One region of the Anaeromassilibacillus sp. SJQ-1 genome, then DNA from elsewhere that is predicted to be linked to it. Evidence: predicted binding sites of a transcription regulator. Region 1 holds the regulator's gene; the other holds the start of a gene.
What was found. The regulator Rex, encoded in region 1, represses fermentation and respiration genes when NADH is low (regulators of the CRP and FNR family bind a similar motif). The targets are predictions, from matches to a motif close to ATTGTTAANNNNTTAACAAT.

Region 1 (7,190 bases):
ATGATCGTGTAGATCAGATGGATGAGCTGGAATTGCCGGAAATTCGTACAGCAATCGCCAATGATTCAAAGATCGTTGTGAAGGATGTAACGAAGGGGATTGAATTCGAAGCAGAGGCCGTCCTCTCAGCGCGCCAGCGCGAGATGGTCCTGGCTGGCGGCCTACTGAACTATACAAGAGAGCAGTCCAAATAAAATTGAACGTAATGGAGGGATTTCCCATGGCCAATAAGATTCCTATGACCACCCCGCTTGTGGAGATGGACGGCGACGAGATGACCCGTATCATCTGGAAGATGATAAAGGATATTCTTCTCACGCCCTATATTGATCTGAAAACTGAATATTACGATCTTGGCCTCAAACACCGCGATGAAACCAACGACCAGGTGACTGTGGACAGCGCCAACGCCACCAAAAAGTACGGCGTGGCTGTCAAATGCGCTACCATTACTCCGAATGCGGCGCGCGTCGAAGAGTATAACCTCAAGGAGATGTGGAAATCCCCGAATGGAACCATCCGCGCCATGTTGGACGGTACGGTTTTCCGCACTCCCATTTTGGTAAAAGGCATTACGCCATTCATCCCCACATGGACAAAACCCATCACCATCGCCCGTCATGCTTACGGCGACGTATACCGCAATGTAGAGATGCAGGTGCCAGCCGGCGCCAAGGCCGAGCTTGTTGTCACGGATTCCGAGGGAAAGGAAACGCGCGCTACCATCCATGATTTCCAGACCCCCGGTATCATCCAGGGAATCCACAATCTGGACAAGAGCATCAGCAGCTTCGCGCGCTCGTGCTTTAACTATGCTTTGGATGCCAAAAAGGACCTCTGGTTTGCAACCAAGGATACCATTTCCAAGCAGTACGATCACCGGTTCAAGGATATTTTCCAAGAGATCTTTGACGCTGAATATAAGGAAAAATTCGATGCAGCAGGGATCGAGTATTTCTATACCTTGATCGACGATGCCGTTGCCCGCGTGGTCCGCTCTGAAGGCGGTTATATCTGGGCGTGTAAAAACTACGATGGCGATGTGATGAGCGATATGGTCGCCACCGCCTACGGTAGCCTGGCTATGATGACCAGTGTATTGGTTTCCCCGGACGGCGTATACGAATATGAAGCGGCACACGGCACCGTACAGCGTCATTATTATAAGCACTTAAAGGGAGAAAAAACCTCCACAAACTCCATGGCGACGTTGTTTGCCTGGACAGGCGCGCTGCGTAAACGCGGCGAACTCGACGGCAATTCCGCTCTGATGGACTTTGCGGACAAGTTGGAGCACGCTTCGATTCAGACCATTGAAGAGGGCGTTATGACCGGCGATCTCGCCAGCCTTTCCAATCTTCCGAATAAAACGACCGTGGATACGGAAACCTTCCTGAGAGAGATTGACAAGCGCCTTGTGGCAATGCTGTAAGCACTCCGCACGGACGGCGGAATCTCAACTGGCTTTCTTTTTCTGAATAGAAAGGACCTAATCAATTATGCCAAAACGGGAAAATATCTCCATGTCCGTCATCCGGCGGCTTCCCAGGTACTACCGATTCCTCAAACTTTTGGGAGAAAAAGGCGTTACACGCATCTCCTCAACGGAGCTTTCGGCCAAACTGGGGCTTACCGCCTCCCAAATCCGCCAGGATCTCAATTGTTTTGGTGGGTTTGGGCAGCAGGGATACGGCTACATGGTGGATCAGCTCTGTACAGAAATCGGAAACATTCTGGGTCTATCCCATGCCTACAAAGCGGTACTAATCGGTGCAGGTAATCTGGGGCGGGCCATCGCTTCCCATCTTTCCTTCGAAACGGAGGGATTTACGCTGGTGGGGATTTTTGACAATTCCGATACAAAGATCGGTCAAACCATCAATGGGCTCACCGTGCGCAACATCGATACATTGGAGCGCTTTTGTAACCTTGAAAAGCCAACCATGGCAGTGCTCTGTGTTCCCCGAAGTGCGGTGGAATCCTTGAGTGACCGGCTGTATGCGTTGGGTATCCGCTGTTTCTGGAATTTTAGTCACTATGACATCAGCATGAAATATGCCGATGCGATTGTGGAAAACGTCCATCTGAACGACAGCTTGATGACGCTTTGTTATCGCATCACCAATGAGCCCATGCATCCAACAAAATAACTGTAGATCCTACGGATCCTTGCAGAACGAGGGTATCCTTCAGTCATTTTATGACTTTTGGGATACCCTCGCTTTTTAGAGACTTCGATGTTATTTCCAGACAGAAAAAAGGATGTTCCTTTCCTATGAATTCAAAATTCGTAGCCTTGAGACACACTTTTTTATGGACTCATTTTTGTTAAGCCATGACCTGTTTCCATCTCAAAAGGAACGTGTCAAAGCTCTTTTCTTACTAGTAAGCTCTTTTTCCAACTGCGCGCTGCCTTTATACGCAAAAAGCCGCAAGTCCCCCCTACTTTTCAGCATATTTCCTTTTCCACAAGGAGATACTACCAACAAATACAACAGGGGAGGAACCAAGGTATGGATGAAAAAGCAAGAAAAGTACCTGTGGTAAAGAAAACAGGCATCCCGGAATCCGAAACAGATGCCGCTGTGGAAGCACGGGCACGGGAGGCAGCGGCTGACACCGAAGGAGAAGTACACACAATGATTGATCGCCTGGTTCAGCGGGCGCAAAGGGCCCTCCAGGCTTTTATGGACATGAACCAGGAACAAGTCGATTCCATTGTTCACGCTATGGCATTGGCCGGATTGGACCAACATGTACGGTTGGCAAAACTTGCCTATGAAGAAACCGGACGCGGCGTTGTCGAGGATAAAATTATCAAGAATATCTTTGCGACAGAATACATTTGGCACTCCATTAAGGGCCAGAAAACCGTTGGAATTGTGGAAGAAAATGAGCTAGAGGACTATGTGGAAGTGGCAGAACCTGTGGGTGTGGTCGCCGGTGTCACGCCTGTTACTAATCCGACTTCTACTACGCTTTTCAAGTCGTTGATCTGTATGAAAACGCGCAATCCGATCATCTTCGGATTTCATCCAAGCGCCCAAAAATCCTCTGTCGAGGCTGCACGGGTGATGCGCGACGCCGCAGTCAGGGCCGGCGCTCCGGAGGACTGCATACAGTGGATTACAGCGCCATCCATTGCGGCTACCAATGCGTTGATGAACCATCCCGGCGTATCCTTGGTCCTGGCGACCGGCGGCAGTGGAATGGTCCGGGCGGCCTATAGTACGGGGAAACCAGCTTTGGGTGTCGGACCTGGAAATGTCCCGTGCTACATTGAAAAGACCGCCCGTTTGGAACGTGCCTGTACAGATTTGATGCTCTCCAAAACTTTTGACAACGGCATGATCTGCGCTTCTGAACAGGCTGTCATTGTGGATGAAGAAATTGCAGATTCCTTTGAACGCATCATGAAGGCAAACAATTGCTACTTTTTACAGGGGGATGAGATTGAAAAGGTTTCCAACTTTGTTATCAATCCACAGACACAAGCAGTCAACCCAGATGTTGTCGGAAAATCTGCCTCTTGGATTGCCGAGCAGAGCGGCATTCATGTGCCGGATCAGACGAAGATCCTTATCGCACGTCTTGCTGACGTAGGACCTGACTATCCGCTTTCGCGCGAAAAGCTCTCTCCCGTTCTGGCTTATTTCGTGGTCAAAGGTCACGGCGAAGGCTTTGCGATGGCTAAAAAAATGTTGGAACTCGGCGGTTTGGGGCATTCCGCTGTGATTCACTCTACAAATCCAGACCTCATCAAAGCATATGGCAAGGAGATGAAAGTCGGCCGTGTAATCTCCAATTCCCCCTCCTCACAGGGGGCAATCGGTGATATTTACAACACCAATACCCCTTCTCTGACGCTTGGATGTGGCTCCTATGGTCACAATTCCACCACCTCCAACGTGTCCTCTGTGAATCTGATTAACCGCAAACGGATTGCCCAGAGGAGGGTCAACATGCAGTGGTTCAAAGTACCGCCACAAATTTACTTTGAAGAAGATTCTATTCAATATTTAGAAAAGATGCCGGACATCGAACGCGCCTTTATCGTCACGGATGCGACCATGGTGCAGCTGGGATATGTGGACAAGATTTTATACTATCTGCGGAAACGGCCTGTGTACTGCCATTCCGAGATCTATTCCGATGTAGAACCCGATCCGGATGTTTCAACCATTCGAAGAGGCGTAGAGGCTATGCGCGCATTCCAACCCGATGTGATTATTGCGCTCGGCGGCGGCTCTGCTATCGATGCAGCAAAGGGGATGTGGCTCTTTTATGAACATCCGGAAGCTTCGTTCGATGGTCTGCGTTTAAAGTTTCTGGACATCCGGAAGCGCGCCTATAAATTCCCACGTTTAGGGGAAAAGGCAAAACTTGTCGCGATTCCAACCACTTCTGGTACTGGAAGTGAGGTAACTGCATTCACTGTTATCACGGACCGCCAAAACGGGAACATTAAATATCCGCTTGCCGACTATGCAGTCCGTCCAGATGTAGCCATCATCGACCCGCAATTCGTTTGGAACCTTCCCAAGGCAGCCACCCGTGATACCGGTCTGGACGTCCTCACACATGCAATTGAAGCGTATGTATCCGTCATGGCAAGCGACTACACGGATGGCCTGGCCCTTCAGGCGATCGGAATGGTATTTGAATATCTCCCGCGCGCCTATAAAAACGGCGCCGCAGACCCTGTAGCGCGTGAAAAGATGCACAATGCCTCATGTATCGCAGGAATGGCATTCACCAACGCATTTTTGGGACTCAACCACTCTATGGCGCATAAATTGGGCGGAGAGTTCCATATTCCCCACGGGCGGGCCAACGCGGTCATTCTTCCTTATGTCATTGCCTACAATGCGCAAAAGCCCACCAAGTTTACTGCTTTTCCAAAGTACGAAACCTTTGTTGCGGATCAAAAGTACGCAAAGATCGCCTCATTTATCGGCTGTGGTGGACGGACCACAGAGGAAAGTGTTCAAAATCTTATCAAAGCGGTTTACCGCCTAGAACAGGAGCTCGACTGTCCCCTGTGTATCAAGGATTGTGGTGTGGAAGAAAAGATTTTCTTTGACCGTCTTCCGGAACTTGCGGAGCGTGCACATGAGGATCAATGTACTACCGCAAACCCAAGGTATCCGCTGATCCGCGAAATTCAGGAAATCTATGCGCAGGCGTATTATGCTCCTTATAGAGGTTGATAAGACCCGGATAGCTTTAAAACACCAAACAAAGTTTCAATATGATTCATGAAGAAGAAACCATCCAAAATTTTCTCGATGGTTGGCATTTTCGATTCTTCCTCTTTCAGAAGGTCCTCAAATGGAGGGAAGGGCTATATCAGCGCTTAAAGCGTACGACACTTCTATGAATTGTAACAGCCGTTGCCTTGACTTTTCTATAAAAGCACGCTATAATCTTGTTATAAAAACCAGATAACAGCGTGCTTATCATTACATAATTTTAATAGGAAGGCTTTTACTATGAATCAGGATAAAGTAGCCATTTTAACCGATTCCGGCGGAGATATTCCCAAGGAGCTTTTGGAGAAATATCATATCTATCAAATTCCCCTGCGTATTTTGTACAAAGAACGGGAATATCTGGACGGCGTGAACATCAGTGCCAACACGGTATATGCCATGCTTCCCATTGAAATTCCCAAGACCTCTCTTCCAGATGGCGCCCTCATCAATCAGGTTTTCGATCAAATTAAAGCGGATGGTTATGAAAAGGTATTGATCGTCTGTATTTCCAGCAATCTGAGCGGAACCTGTAATGTGATGAAAATCTTAGGGGATGCCTATCACGGTCTTGAGTGCCATGTATTGGATACAAAAAATATCTCCATTGGCAGCGGCTTTCTGGCTCTGCGGGCTGCTCAATATCTGGAACATGGGATGTGTTGGCAGGAATTATTGCAAAAGTTGCCCTTAGAAGTTCCAAATAGCCGCGTGTTCTTTTGTGTTAAAAGTTTAGAATACCTACAAAAAGGGGGCCGAATTGGGCTGGTTGCCGCAGCTTTTGGCACGGCGCTCAACCTAAAGCCAATCATATCCTGCAATTCCGACGGAATTTACTATACGGCTGGAAAGGCCCTCGGACGTGTACAATCCATCCACAAGCTTGAAGCGCTTGCGCAACAGATGGCTGGCCACTCGGAAGTAGAGCTCGCGATTATGCATGGGGACGCTGCGGAAGAGGCAGAACGGATTTATGCAGATCTCAAAACTAAAATTCCCAAAGGAAAGATTACTGTACAGGGACAGATCAGTCCGGCCTTGGGAGTTCATACAGGGCCTGGTCTACTGGGAATTGGTGTATTCCGAAAAACAAGAGAATAAAATTATGCGAGAATCTACTTTGCCTGTATCAAAGAGTATAGACATGATTTTGTCTTTACTACGGTTTACAATGAGGATGAAATGGATTCATCTCCATCGGTTTCCAAACGTTTCAACTTGATCATGATAGAAATTAAAGTAAATTGTTTTCTTAACGTCGCTTTGATAAAAAATGCGCCCGACCTTCCTCAAGGTTGGGCGCTTAATTTTTGTGGTGTGCCGTCTAGCCGTTATGCCTTCATATCACATGTGAAACCTTTATAACCATCTGCTTTCATGACAACATGATAGGTTTCTCCACGTTTAAAACTTTCGGCTCCAATGCAGAATTCATTGTCATATTCGGAGATCTGATAGGTCCGATCTGTATTGTAGTTGTAGGTTTAGACAGCACTAACAGTGAAAGAATTCACTGTTAGTGTGCACCTCTTTCAGTTAGCTAAAACTAACCGCCTGGTATCATTTTCCGAAAAACGCACATTTAAGGTATCACCATCCCTTACTCTTGTCAATGACAAAATTCTTATGATTTCGATGCGGGCAAAGAAACCAAATAAACAGAATTATAATGAAGGCAACAGAAAAAATCCTCCCCATAAAATGTAATATGTATTTATTTCTCAGCACTTTCACACAAGCAATGGATGATTTATTTTATAATTGGAATCAAGGGTTTTATTGTGTACATAAAATAAGTGCTCGGTCTCAGAACAGGCCGAGCACTGGACTATTTAAATATAGAGAAACAACGATTAATATTTCGCTACAATGTCGAAGGTAAGATCCTCATAACCTTCTGCTTCGACAACAACATGATAGGTTTCACCCTTCTCAAAG
Region 2 (7,190 bases), on a different contig from region 1:
GCCCAACGATTATTTCGATGATCGACGTAGCGGATACAGATAATTTTGTCAAGTATGCTGCGGGACATTTAGAAGAGAAGGGCATTGCCGGCTGGCAGATCCGAATTTTGAAGGCGGATTCCAACGGCGCACAAATCTCCATTGCCTGAGGATGAGCTGACAAAGTGGGATAGACCGGTTTTCCGGTTTTGATAGGCGAGGTCTCTGCTTCCAGGATCGTGGTTCGGAAGCGGCGCTTTGCGTATTTTTATTGATTGAGAGATGGAGGATGAACCAATGAGCCTTATCGTTCAAAAATTCGGCGGCAGTTCTGTTGCAAATGCCGAACGCCTGTTCAACGTGGCCAACATCGTCACCCAAACATATAAGGAGGGCAATGATGTGGTCGTAGTGGTTTCCGCTCAGGGCGATACCACGGACGATCTGATTGCCAAGGCAAATGAAATCAACCCGAATGCATCAAAACGTGAAATGGATATGCTATTGACTTCTGGCGAACAGATTTCTGCTTCCCTCTTGGCGATGGCAATTGAAAAACTGGGCTTTCCGGTGGTTTCCCTGTTGGGGTGGCAGGCTGGCTTTTACACCAGTTCCGCCTATGGTGCGGCACGTATCAAGCGTGTAACGCCGGACCGCATCAAAAAGGAGATTGACAAGAAAAATATCGTGGTGGTGACTGGCTTTCAAGGGGTAAACCGTTACGACGATATGACCACATTAGGGCGCGGCGGTTCAGATACCAGTGCGGTTGCTATCGCAGCGGTTTTAAATGCAGACCTGTGTCAGATCTACACCGATGTGGAAGGGGTATTCACGGCCGACCCACGCAAAGTAAAAAATGCACGCAAATTGAGTGTGATCTCTTATGATGAGATGTTGGAATTGGCGTCTTTGGGGGCGCAGGTTTTAAACAATCGTTCTGTAGAGATGGCGAAAAAGTATAACATAGAGCTTGAGGTACTTTCTAGCCTGACCAAAGCGAAGGGCACCATTGTGAAGGAGGCAACAAAAGTGGAAAAAATGGTAATCAGCGGAATTGCAAAAGATGAGGATGTCGCACGCGTTTCCATCATTGGCGTGCCGGACCGTCCTGGTCTAGCATTTAAGATTTTCTCAAAACTGGCAGCGAAGAATATCAATGTCGATATTATTCTCCAGTCCATCGGAAGAAATGGGACAAAGGACATCAGCTTCACCGTCAGCCATGACAATTTGAAGGCGACCATTGATTTGTTGAATCCTTATGTGGATTTGATTGGTGCGACTAGCGTAGTTTACGATGAAAATGTAGCCAAAGTTTCTGCGGTTGGCGCAGGGATGGAAACTCACCCGGGCATCGCGGCGGAAATGTTTGAATCTCTTTATGAAGCCAATATCAATATCAAGATGATCTCCACCAGTGAGATCAAGATCTCTGTTTTGATCGATAGCAAGGACGCCGATAAAGCGGTTGCTGCAGTTCACGATAAATTCTTTGGCAGTGCATTGGATGCTTAATGATCGAACCTGGTTGTTGTTTGGGTCCCCTGAATGGGGACCCATTTTTTATTAGATCGATAAAGCAGAATGGTTTGCTTATAAAATTGTAATGATATAGATTTTTTTTGTGAAATATGTTATATTATGAACGATAAGAATTTTTGATCTGGCTATAAAAAAGAAACAGATCGTTTCTAGAGAGAGGGGAGTCTTGGATGGATTTCAGAAGGATTGATGCTTATCTCCAAGGGGCATCTCTGGATGGCTATCAGGATTTGGCGCACATTTTAGCCATGAATACGATCAAGATGGCGCGCGCTTTACGGTGTATGCGCCGAATGCTTCTCGCGTCATGTTGATTGGTTCGTTTAATGGTTGGACCGGTTACGATATGGAGCGGATGCCTTCCGGTGTTTGGACCATTTTTGTTCAAGGAATTCAGGAAATGGATATGTACAAATACCGGATCTTTACGGCGAAGGGGGAGGTGTATGATCGGGCGGACCCGTTTGCCTTTTACAGTGAGTTGCGGCCAAACACCGCCTCGTATGTGTACAACCTGAATCATTTTCCTTGGACAGATGGAAAATGGATGACCACCCGTGATAAGAACTACAATAAACCATTGAATATCTACGAAGTACATGCCGGTTCTTGGAAGGTCAAAGACGCCCCGAAGGATGCACGTTTTTATCGCTATGATGAATTGGCTGAGCTGTTGATTCCTTATGTCAAAAAGATGGGATATACCCACATAGAGTTACTTCCTTTGACAGAACATCCTTTTGACGGGTCCTGGGGGTATCAAGTGACGGGATATTTTAGCGCTACCAGCCGGTATGGAACCCCAAAACAGCTGATGCATTTTGTAAACCAATGCCATGAGCAGGGAATCGGTGTCATTATGGACTTTGTCCCTACTCATTTTGTCTCTGACTTTTATGCGCTGCATCAATTTGACGGCGGATTCGTCTATGAGAGCGAATATGAGGATCAACGGTACAGCGAGTGGGGAACAGTCCTCTTCGATTATTCAAAGCCCCATGTGATTAGTTTTTTACGTTCAGCAATCGACTTTTGGCTCACATATTACCACTTTGACGGAGTACGGTATGATGCGGTTGCAAACCTAATTTATCACAAGGGCAATCCCAATGACGCAGTCAATGAAACAGGGATTTGGTTTTTAAAAACCTGTAATTATGCGATTCAAAAACGTCATCCCAACGTGATGTTAATTGCAGAAGATTCCTCCAATTATTTGAAGGTCACGGCGCCGGTGGAATACGGGGGATTGGGGTTTGACTACAAATGGGACCTTGGCTGGATGAATGATACGCTCGACTACTTGGCGGTTCCTCCGGTACAGCGATCCGGCGTACACACAAAAATCAGCTTCTCCATGAGCTATTTTTACAATGATATTTTTTTGTTGCCGTTTTCACATGACGAGGTCGTACATGGAAAAAAGACGATTATTGATAAAATTGCAGGAAATTACGAAGAAAAATTCCATCAACTTCGCACGTTGTATCTTTATATGTTTACCCATCCTGGGAAAAAACTCAATTTTATGGGAAACGAATTGGCGGAGTTTAAGGAATGGGACGAGCAAAAGGAACTTGGTTGGAATTTGTTGACCTATCCTGCCCATGACGCATTCTGGAATTATCTCCAGACATTGCAACATCTCTACCTAGAAGAGAGCGCCCTTTATCAAGAGGAATATCATGCAAAGAGCTTTCAATGGTTGGATGTGAACGATGCAAGCCGCTGTGTGTTTGCGTACAAGCGGAGTGATTTAGCAAAGGAAGAGCTGTACATTGCCTTGAACTTTTCCAATCGCATGCATATGCATTATCCGCTGATGGTGGACCATTATGGGATATATGCGGAGATGCTGAATACGGATGAACTGCATTTTGGTGGAAAAGGAAAGACGAATGAGGGGGAATTGCGCACACAGCTCCAGAGCGGAAAATATTATCTGGACATCAACCTGGCGCCATTTGCCTCGTGTATCATCAAACGGATTGATACCACCGTACCTCGGATGCAGCCGGTTAAACCAATTGGCCGAACACATCAAAGTGCGCAAAAGGAAAAACAGCCAACAGAAGAATTACCTGAGGGAAGGGAATAAGGACAAAAAGAGGATGCCCCAAAACTACGAATCGTTCGATTCATAGGAAAGGGGCATCCTTTTTCTGTCTGGAAAAATATCTGGATTTCTAAAAAACGAGGGTATCCTGAAGTCATTTCATTACTTTTGGGACACCCTCCCTTGATCGATCTGTAAAGTTCTTCGTAACTTTTTATAGCAAATGAATGGCATACCCTTCGCAGGCATTCCGCATGCTATCCGGCCAGACAGAGGCCTGTACTTCGCCGATATGTGCCTTTTCCAATAGCGCCATGCATATGCGGGACTGCCCGATGCCGCCCCCCATGGTGAGTGGCAACCGCCCTTCCAATAACATGCTGTGGAAGGGCAACCGGGCGCGTTCTTCACAGCCTGCTGCGGCAAGCTGATGGCGCAGGGCTTCTGCATCCACGCGAATCCCCATGGAAGAGAGCTCCAGGGCGCGATTCAAAACCGGATACCAAATGATGATGTCGCCATTGAGAGACCAATCGTCGTAGTCCGGCGCGCGGCCATCATGAGGCTTGCCGGATTTCAATGCTCCACCGATTTGGGAGATAAATACTGCGCCATATTCCCTTGCCGCGGCATCTTCCCGCTGCTTTGGGGTCAGATCTGGATAACGGTCTTCCAGTTCCTGGCTGGTTACAAATGTGATTTCCTCGGGAATATAGGAATCTAAAATGGGAAAACGCTCGGTAAGAACCGCCTGCGTTTTATGTAAGACACCCATAATGGATCGAACAGCGTTTTGTAATGTTTCCATGTTGCGTTCCTCAGCCGTGATGACGCGCTCCCAATCCCACTGATCGACATAGACAGAGTGGAGGTTGTCGAGTTCCTCGTCCCGGCGAATCGCATTCATATCCGTATAGAGGCCCGTGTCTGCACGGAACCCATAGCGGGCAAGGGCCATCCGTTTCCACTTGGCAAGAGAGTGGACGATTTGAACATCGGCATGGATGTCTGCAACATCAAATTGGACAGGGCGTTCCACACCGTTTAAGTCGTCATTTAAGCCAGTTTCCGGGCGTACAAAGAGGGGGGCAGACACGCGGGTGAGGGAGAGGGCTGCGGCCAGCTCACGCTCAAAGGTATCCTTTGCAAGCTTAATTGCGACTTCGGTCTCTATAATATCGAGCTTTGATGTGTAATCCTTAGGTAAAATCAGGTTGCTCAAATCCATGCTTGGTTCATCCTTTCTCAAATGACAGCGCGGAAGACCAGTATAAGAGGGATACCGCTGCTGAACGTGCAAAATTTACGCCTTATTATAAACCAAAATGGGATTTTTTGCAATCCTAAAGGGAAGAAGTTTCATTTTTCTGGTTCTAACAGGAGATTTATATAGGATACATAGGCTTTCGTCTGCGGCGTAGTGGGGCTGCTTCCCGTCATAGCGTCTTGCAGAGGCCCCGGCAGTGACATAAAGAAACGTTGTACCTCCTGATGCTCCCTTAAAAAGTCGTAAAGCTGATCCTCCATGTGCGGCGCCTTCCTTTCTCGAAATCGGTGTGTATAGGGAAAGAATCCTTCATCTGATCCTATCTTTTACAAAACCGCCTTCTTTCATACAAAAGAAGCATGGAAAGGGTATTTCTGAGAACAGCCGATTTCGGCAATTTGAACGAAGCTGAGCAACGGAAATACAGAAAGTGGCGAATTTGTAACAAGAATGATAAATTTCCTCGAAATCGTATTAGAATCCCTTGCATATTCGATTTGATTGTGATATATTTAACATGCAATAAATTATTAGAAGATTGACCTGTGAAACTTTTGGTGGATCGGGTTAGTGAATTATGAAATGGAGGAACAAAATCATGTCTAAGAAAATCGTATTAGCAGGTGCTGTGCGTACTGCAATCGGTAAGATGGGCGGTGCACTGGCAAATGTTCCGGCTGCCACACTTGGCTCCATCGTGATCAAAGAGGCTCTCAAGAGAGCAAACGTTGCTCCCGACCAGGTTGATGAGGTTTTGATGGGCTGCGTTCTGCAGGCTGCTCTGGGCCAGAACGTTGCGCGTCAGGCTGCTGTCAATGCAGGTATCCCGATCGAGGTTCCGGCTTTGACGTTGAACAACGTTTGCGGTTCCGGCCTGAAGTGTGTGAACATGGCTGCTGCGATGATCGAAGCTGGCGAGGCAGACATCGTGGTCGCTGGTGGTATGGAGAACATGTCCTCCGCTCCGTATGCGTTGACCAAGGCTCGTTTTGGCTATCGCATGAACAATGCTACCATGATCGACACCATGGTGAACGATGCACTGTGGGATGCATTCAACGGTTATCACATGGGCATCACTGCTGAGAATGTTGCGGAAAAGTACGGCCTGACCCGCGAGATGCAGGACGAATTTGCTGCTTGCAGCCAGCAGAAGTGCGAGAAGGCACAGGCAGAAGGCCGTTTTGACGATGAGATTGTTCCGGTTCCGGTAAAGGTTAAGAAGGAAACCGTTATGTTTGCAAAGGATGAGGGTCCGCGTGCAGGCGTTACCGCTGAGGGCATTGCAAAGCTTCGCCCGGCATTTAAGCCCGATGGCGGCACGGTTACGGCGGCAAATGCTTCCGGCATTAACGATGGCGCAGCTGCAATCGTTGTGATGAGCGAAGAGAAGGCAAAGGAGCTGGGTGTCACCCCGATGGCTGAGTGGGTTACCGGCGCTTCCGCAGGTGTTGAGCCATCCATCATGGGTATTGGCCCGGTTGCTGCTACAAAGAAGGCAATGGCAAAGGCAAACCTCAAGGTGGAGGATATGGACCTGATCGAGGCAAACGAGGCATTTGCAGCGCAGTCTTTGGCCGTTGCAAAGGACCTCAACTTCGATATGGCGAAGGTCAACGTCAACGGCGGTGCAATTGCTCTGGGCCATCCGGTTGGCGCTTCTGGCTGCCGTATCCTGGTTACCCTGCTGCATGAGATGCAGAAGAGAGGTTCCAACTATGGCCTCGCTACGCTGTGCGTCGGCGGCGGTATGGGCGTTGCCTCCATTGTGAAGAACTACAAATAAGAAGCTGGGAGCGTTAAGACGATGAGCTATATTAAATATGAGCAGAATGGCTTCGTCGGCGTGCTGACGATCGACCGTGAGAAGGCTTTGAATGCATTGAATTCCGAAGTTTTGGCGGATCTCGACGCTGCTTTGGATGCAATTGATCTGGATTCCACCCGCTGCCTGATTATTACAGGCGCTGGTCAGAAGTCTTTTGTCGCCGGTGCAGACATCGGTGAGATGAGCACGTTGACCAAAGCAGAAGGAGAGGCCTTCGGCAAAAAGGGCAACGATGTGTTCCGTAAAATTGAAACCCTGCCGATCCCGGTGATCGCCGCAGTAAACGGCTTTGCACTCGGCGGAGGCTGTGAGCTTTCCCTGAGCTGCGACATCCGTTTGGCAGCGGAGAATGCTGTTTTTGCACAGCCGGAGACAGGCCTGGGCATTACTCCTGGCTTTGGTGGCACACAGCGTCTGGCCCGTACCATCAACGTGGGTAAGGCAAAGGAAATGATCTATGCTGGCACAAAGGTCAAGGCGCCGGAAGCTCTCAGCCTGGGTCTAGTCAATGCCGT

Region 2: a site for Rex is predicted at 5,348-5,367, ahead of ACGCCZ_RS07835 (acetyl-CoA C-acetyltransferase). Genes of this name have one in related genera too.

What each region holds. Positions count from the first base shown of each region.
Region 1 covers NZ_JBKEIV010000022.1:47,559-54,748, forward strand. The annotation lists gene ACGCCZ_RS06105 (aconitate hydratase) at 1-194, shown strand, start outside; gene ACGCCZ_RS06110 (NADP-dependent isocitrate dehydrogenase) at 221-1,432, shown strand; gene ACGCCZ_RS06115 (redox-sensing transcriptional repressor Rex) at 1,500-2,150, shown strand; gene adhE (bifunctional acetaldehyde-CoA/alcohol dehydrogenase) at 2,514-5,210, shown strand; gene ACGCCZ_RS06125 (DegV family protein) at 5,493-6,353, shown strand; gene ACGCCZ_RS06130 (TasA family protein) at 7,106-7,190, opposite strand, start outside.
Region 2 covers NZ_JBKEIV010000034.1:66,741-73,930, forward strand. The annotation lists gene thrB (homoserine kinase) at 1-149, shown strand, start outside; gene ACGCCZ_RS07810 (aspartate kinase) at 277-1,497, shown strand; gene ACGCCZ_RS07815 (hypothetical protein) at 1,695-1,838, shown strand; gene glgB (1,4-alpha-glucan branching protein GlgB) at 1,805-3,622, shown strand; gene asnA (aspartate--ammonia ligase) at 3,795-4,802, opposite strand; gene ACGCCZ_RS07830 (hypothetical protein) at 4,940-5,107, opposite strand; gene ACGCCZ_RS07835 (acetyl-CoA C-acetyltransferase) at 5,446-6,633, shown strand; gene ACGCCZ_RS07840 (enoyl-CoA hydratase-related protein) at 6,655-7,190, shown strand, end outside.